Regions from separate parts of the Pseudomonas sp. McL0111 genome, predicted to be linked through region 2. Evidence: riboswitches for the same ligand, from Rfam matches in the RefSeq annotation. Region 2 holds a riboswitch; the other holds the start of a gene.

Region 1 (3,398 bases), 1.1 Mb from region 2:
TTTCTTCAGACACGACATCGCCCACTGTGGGAGCTAGCCTGCTAGCGATAGCAATTGTGGATCCAGGTGCAAACAGTGCCGCGACAGCCGCAGGATTCGACGGGAAATAGAAATGCACGTAAGAAGCCGTCATCCGCCCATCCCGATAAACCGCCTCCGCCCCACGCCCGCCATTCGGGCTCAGCCCCCGGGCAATCGGCGTCAGTTCGGTGGTGGTCAGCGAATGGTGATAGGTGTGACCGCGCAACGAGCCTTCCGGCAAATCCACCGCTTGCAGCGCCAGCGCCGCCAGACGTTTCTGCATCACCGCATCGCCGCTCAGCAAGCCGACCAGTTCGGCACGAGTGCCCTCAACATCAGTCAACGAATCGAGCAGATAAAGCATGCCGCCGCACTCGGCTAGCAACGGTTTGCCAGCGGCGTGATGCGCACGAATTGCGTCGAGCATCGCAGTGTTCTGCGCTAGCGCAACATGATGCAATTCCGGGTAACCACCCGGCAGATACAGACTGTCGGCATCAGGCAATTGCGTATCGCGGATCGGCGAGAAGAAGCTCAATTCAGCGCCCATCGCCCGCAGCAGATCGAGACTGGCGCCGTAGGTGAAGGCAAACGCTTCATCACGGGCAACGGCGATGCGCACGCCAGCCAGCAATGGCTCGGCGACGAGTACGTCCGGCGCGGCGAATTCCACCGCTGGTGGCAGCGCTACCTCGCAACTGCTCGCCAAGGCTTCGGCAGCGGCATCGAGGCGCACGTCGAGGTCGTTAAGCTCACTGGCCTGTACCAGACCGAGATGGCGGCTCGGCAGTTCGATTCCGGTTTCCCGCGACAGTGCGCCGTACCAGCGCAAACCTTCGGTGAGGCTGCCTTCGAGGAGTTGCGCATGGCGCAAGGTGCCGACACGATTGGCCAACACTCCGGCGAACGGCAAGTCCGGCTGATAACGCGCCAGCCCCAATGCCAATGCACCAAAAGTCTGCGCCATGGCAGTGCCGTCAATCACGCCGAGCACCGGCACACCAAAATGCCGCGCCAGATCGGCGCTCGACGGCGTACCGTCGAACAAACCCATCACGCCTTCGATCAGGATCAGGTCTGCTTCGCCTGCGGCTTCCCACAACAGGCGACGGCTTTCCTGCTCGCCAACCATCCACATATCCAACTGATAGACCGGCGCACCGCTGGCGCGCTCGAGAATCATCGGATCGAGAAAATCCGGCCCGCATTTGAAGACGCGAACCTTGCGCCCCTGATTGCGGTGCAATCGGGCCAATGCTGCGGTGACGGTGGTCTTGCCCTGACCGGAGGCCGGCGCGGCAATCAGTACCGCCGGGCAGTGACGTGATTGATTCAAAGTTCGACGCCTTTCTGCGCTTTGATGCCAGCCTGGAAGGCGTGTTTGATCATGCCCATCTCAGTGACCGTGTCGCCCATCTCGATCATTTCCGGTTTGGCCGCACGCCCGGTGACGATCACATGCTGCATCGGCGGACGTGCCTGCAAATCGCTGAGCACCTGATCGAGATCGAGGTAACCGTGCTTCAGCGCAATGTTCAGCTCATCCAGCACCACCAGACCGATGGATGGATCACGCAACAGTTCGCGGGACACTTCCCACGCGGCTTCGGCGGCGGCGATATCACGCTGGCGATCCTGGGTTTCCCAGGTGAAGCCCTCGCCCATCACATGAAAACGCACCTGCTCGGGAAAGCGGCGGAAGAACAGTTCTTCGCCAGTGCTGTTGCGGCCCTTGATGAACTGCACCACACCGCACTGCATGCCGTGGCCCATGGCGCGGGCGAGCATGCCGAACGCCGAGCTGCTTTTGCCTTTGCCATTGCCGGTCAACACCAGCACCAGGCCACACTCGTCAGGCGAATTGGCGATGCGTTCGTCGATCACGGCTTTTTTGCGCTGCATACGCGCCAGATGGCGTTCGTCACGCTCGGGGGAATCAGTCATGGGGGAGCTCTCCGTTGAGGCTGGATAACGGCGGGCAGGCACAAGAATAGACGGCAAAAAGCCTGGCATCGCCCACCGTGATGCCGCTGGATGGATCAGGCCGGTCTCCGGGCTCATGAGCGGCGATTCGCCAGTCTGCACGCCTTCCCGGGTCTTTCGACACAGTGGCTCGATGCGCAGTTTTCACTCATTTACCGTTGCGGGGGCAGCGCCGGGATCGTGATTGTTCTTCGTCTGAAGACAACCCTCACCGGCTTCCCTGTTTCACTCTGTCGACGTGGGTCACAGAGCACCTGAAACAAGCCGCGAAGGTTAGAGGGTTGGGGGTGGAGCGTCAATTAAAGAGGCGGCCATCGGGCGAATAACTGCCGCCGATCAATTATCTGACGCCAATCTTGTGCCACACTGTTACAAGTGATATCAAAGAGCCATGCTTTATCTGAAAAGCACATCACAACAATAAGGATGATTACGATGCAAGGCATGATCATCAGCAATCCGCGCCTGGAATTCCTGCGCCCGGTGCTTGAACGCTGGTTTGACTGTATTGACCGTTACAACGCCGTGCGCGGCGACAGCGACACGCCTTACTGGCACGACGAAAAAGCCAACCTCGGCTTGCTCTCGGCAGCGGCATGGATGGCCGAACTGGTGACGCTGGAACAGACTGCCACCCGCAAACAGAATGAAGACGGCGAGCGCAATGTGCGCGCCGATTTGTTTCTCGCCGGCAGCGAGGATCGTGCATTCATTCAGGCCACGCAGCGCTGGCCACGGGTCAACAATCTGAACCTGACCCAAGCGTTGCTGGACATCACCAGCGATGCCAAACGCATCAGCTTCGCCAGTGATCTGAAGCTCGGCTGCCTGTTCGTCGCGCCGCAAAAGGCTCAACACAGCGCCAGCCCGGAAGAGCTGCAAGACATGGTCGACGACCTGCAAAAGGAACACACCTGCGCCGTCGCCTGGTACTTCCCCTACGCCTACCGCAAATTGCGCAGCGAAGCGGGCAACTATCACCCGGGCATCGCCGTACTGTTCAAAGAGGCGCGCGGTTGAGCAGTTGAACCATCGGGCTTGCGTGGTCCTCTATGATTAGGAATGCATTCATAGGGAAGATCAGCAATGCGCAACCCCCAGCTCGTTTTCGTCATCGCCCTCGCCGGAGGGCTCGCCGCCTGTGGTGAATCCTCCAGCCTGCAAGTCTCCGACGGCACCGGCCCGTCCCCCAAACTGCCCGAACCGAACAAAACCCTGATCCCGACGGTAAACATCGCTCCAGCGATCGGCTGGCCCGAGGGCGGCAAACCGACCGCAGCGGCAGGCACTCAAGTCGCTGCATTCGCAGAAGGCCTCGATCATCCGCGCTGGCTTTATGTGCTGCCCAACGGTGACGTACTGGTAGCGGAAACCAATGCTCCGCCGAAACCCGA
Region 2 (3,398 bases):
TCCAACTCGCGCAGATAGCGAATCTGCTCGCCGATCGCGCCATACAGGCTCGGATCACCCGAGTGCACCCGCGCCACATCCTGTCCTTTGGCGTGGGCGGATTTGATCAGATCAATGATCTGTTCCAGATGTAATTCAGCGCTGTTGACCACCGTTTCCGCCTGATGACCTTCCAGCACCGCCTCGGGTACCAGCGAGCCTGCGTAGATGATCACCGGGCAACTGCGAATCAGCCGCTGGCCTTTGACGGTGATCAATTCCGGGTCGCCGGGGCCGGCGCCGATGAAGTAGACGGTCATCGTTGAATCCTTCGAAAAACAGGGCAGGGTGGCGCTTCACAGGGCACTCAGATGAAGAATGCTCATGATCAATGGCGCAGATTATCGGGGTTTTACGCGGCGCCGGCCAATGCCAGCGTTGCCTGAGCGTACTTTTGCCGGGAAATCAGCAGTTTTGCCGGTGCCTGAATCAGCTGTTCGGCCAGTGCCAGAGCGGCGCTTTCGGCGACACCGTAGCAACCGGTTCGCTCGTAGGCGATTTGTGAATGATGGCTTAGTCGCGCCTGATAACTGGCGAGTTCTTCACTGCTGAAATACAACAGCGGCAACGCCAACTGTGCGGCGAGTTCCTGCAATCCGGGTTCGTCGCGTTTCAGATCGATACTGGCCAAGGCCTTGATCGCCTGAAGGTCGATGCGATGGGCCTGCAAGGCCTGATCGAGTAATGCGCGCAACGTGCTGACGGGGCAGCCGCGCTGGCAGCCCAGGCCGACCACAAAGGTCGGCGCTGCGCTGGCATCGGTCATGCGTGGTATTGACCAGGATTTTTGCGGCGGAACAACCACGCGCTGATCAGGCCCAAGGCCAGCCAGAACGCGATGTTGGTCAACTGCGAGGCGATTTTGAACTGTGCTTCCAGCGCTTCCGGCGCCAGCATCGAATGCACTTGCGGTTGTGGCGCGCCGAGTACATGCGGCACTGCCAGAATCGCCACACCGAGGATCTTCATCAGCCAGTGACGACTGAACACGATCAACGCCAGGCCGACAGCCGTGGACGCTGCAGTGCCGATCCACCACATCTGTCGCGAGGCCAGATCCGCTGCGGCAGTGCCCGGCAATTCAGGCGGCAGGCCCAACGTCGGAGCCAGAACGAAAGTCGCGTAACCGGCCAGACCCCAAAGCAGGCCCTGGGAGGTTTTGGTCGGTGCGCGCAGGGTATAGAGGCCCGCGAGCATCAAGGCGAAACCGACCGCTACGACAAGATTGCCGCCGGTGGTCGAGACCACGCGTTGCCAGCCATCCGCCGGCTCCCAGGCTTCGGCGTCGTGAGTGTGCGCAGCCACGGCGCCAGCGGCGTGTTCGTGGACTTCAACGGCAACCGGTTCGGATTTTTCGTAAGTCTCGGCCTGCAAAATCAGCGGCGAAACCCAGAAACTTTGCAGCAGAGTGAGAAGCAGGGCGGCCAGCAGACCGGTGAAACCTGCGGTTTGCGCAATACGCTTGATCATGTCGGCAGGTCTCAGTGGCACGGGAACGCGGCGCTGTGGCGGGTATCGTGAGCGGCGTTGTGTACCGCTTCGATGTGCGAGAAACCGGCGAAATACACTAGGCAGGCGCCGAGGATCGACGCGCCAATGGCGGCGATCAGGCGTTGGCTCAGGGTGGTAGTGCTGGAGATTTTGTCCGTGTTGCTGCCGGTGCTGCTGATGATCGACATGGCGCTTCCCTCTGAAGTGTCAGCGGACAGGTAGAGCGCATGAAAACCCCTGCGAGCCGGGCACGCAGAGGTTCAAACAGCGCCCGCCCACCGCGGGTTGTTATGTTCAGTGGCGATTTCGCGCACTGTGTGTTGCGGGCCGGTCTCCGGGCTCACGAGGGGTTGGCGTTCAGCCGACCTGCAAGCATCACCTTCCCATGCCTTCGGCACAGTGGATCTGACGCTTCGCTCGCTTACCGTTGCGGGGGCAGCACCGGACTGACATGCGCTTGAGTAAAGCACATGATTCACCGGTTTCCCGTTTCACCCAGTAAAGGGCACCCGTAACAAGGCGCACAGGAGACCATGGGCGGGGGATTTGAGTCAAATTGACATGGGCGTTCGTCTTGAAACCGAGTCGCTACCTTCGCGAGCAGGCTCGCTCCCACATTGGAAAGCGCTACCTGTGGGAGCGAGCCTGCTCGCGAAGGCGTCATTCCAGTCGGTACGAACCTCGCTTGGACATTGACCCGCTCCCAAGCGATGCGTAGCCTTGCGCATTCGAGGTTCTTCGACACTGTCGAAGCTAAGAAGGGAACGCGGTTCAAGCCGCGGCTGCCCCCGCAACTGTGAACGGCGATGTTCGCTGCCACGCCACTGCCAGGCTCTGCAAAGAGCCGGCGGGAAGGCGCAGTGAATGCCAGGCTCAATGCCTGAACGCCGTCAGCCAGGAGACCTGCCTCGTCACAGATTCTCACTACAACCGGGCGGGGTGATCCGGTGGCGAACTCTTCTGGCAGGCGCGACCGCGTTGCCGGTCCTCGTCCCGTTGCCCGCCACCTTGCCAAAGGGCATCGCGATGAAAACACTGGCCAAACTCCCCGTCACCATCGTCACCGGTTTCCTCGGTTCGGGTAAAACCACGTTGCTGCGGCATATGCTCGACAACGCTCAGGGCCGCCGCATCGCGGTGATCGTCAACGAGTTCGGCGAACTCGGCATCGACGGTGAAATCCTCAAGCAATGCACCATCGGTTGCACCGAAGAAGAGGCCGTTGGCCGCGTTTACGAGCTGGCCAACGGCTGCCTGTGCTGCACGGTCCAGGAAGAGTTCTTCCCGGTGATGCGTGAACTGGTCGCGCGTCGCGGTGATCTCGACCATATCCTGATCGAAACTTCGGGTCTGGCCCTGCCAAAACCGCTGGTCCAGGCCTTCCAGTGGCCGGAAATCCGCAGCGCCTGCACCGTTGACGCGGTGATCACCGTGGTCGACAGCCCGGCAGTTGCCGCCGGTACGTTCGCCGCATTCCCGGATCAGGTCGATGCCCAGCGCAAACTCGACCCGAACCTCGATCACGAATCGCCGCTGCATGAACTGTTCGCTGACCAACTGGCAAGCGCTGACCTTGTCATCCTCAACAAGGCCGACCAGACCAGCCCTGAAGACCTGGCTCGCGTACGTCTTGAAGTCGCCGAAGAGCTGCCGCCTGCAGTGAAAATCATCGAAGCGAGCAACGGTCGCGTGCCGCTGGACGTGCTGATCGGCCTCGGTGCCGGCTCTGAAGAACACATCGACAGCCGTCACAGCCATCACGATCACCATCATGGTGAAGGCGATGACGACCACGATGACCACGATCACGACGCCTTCGATTCGATCTCCATCGAACTGCCGCAAGCTGATGAAAGCCTGCTGCTCGA

The links. A riboswitch is a leader RNA that binds a small molecule or an ion and turns the genes downstream of it on or off. The one in region 2 is predicted to bind cobalamin.
Region 1: another riboswitch for cobalamin. It lies ahead of cobO (cob(I)yrinic acid a,c-diamide adenosyltransferase); the one in region 2 lies ahead of ACTWLJ_RS22545 (CbtB domain-containing protein).

The regions. Positions count from the first base shown of each region.
Region 1 covers NZ_CP199585.1:6,083,403-6,086,800, forward strand. The annotation lists gene ACTWLJ_RS27415 (cobyrinate a,c-diamide synthase) at 1-1,357, opposite strand, end outside; gene cobO (cob(I)yrinic acid a,c-diamide adenosyltransferase) at 1,354-1,965, opposite strand; cobalamin riboswitch at 2,047-2,277, opposite strand; gene ACTWLJ_RS27425 (hypothetical protein) at 2,440-3,024, shown strand; gene ACTWLJ_RS27430 (PQQ-dependent sugar dehydrogenase) at 3,091-3,398, shown strand, end outside.
Region 2 covers NZ_CP199585.1:4,969,017-4,972,414, reverse strand. The annotation lists gene cobM (precorrin-4 C(11)-methyltransferase) at 1-299, opposite strand, end outside; gene ACTWLJ_RS22555 (cobalamin biosynthesis protein) at 392-805, opposite strand; gene ACTWLJ_RS22550 (CbtA family protein) at 802-1,509, opposite strand; gene ACTWLJ_RS22545 (CbtB domain-containing protein) at 1,521-1,718, opposite strand; cobalamin riboswitch at 1,839-2,058, opposite strand; cobalamin riboswitch at 2,245-2,455, shown strand; gene cobW (cobalamin biosynthesis protein CobW) at 2,557-3,398, shown strand, end outside.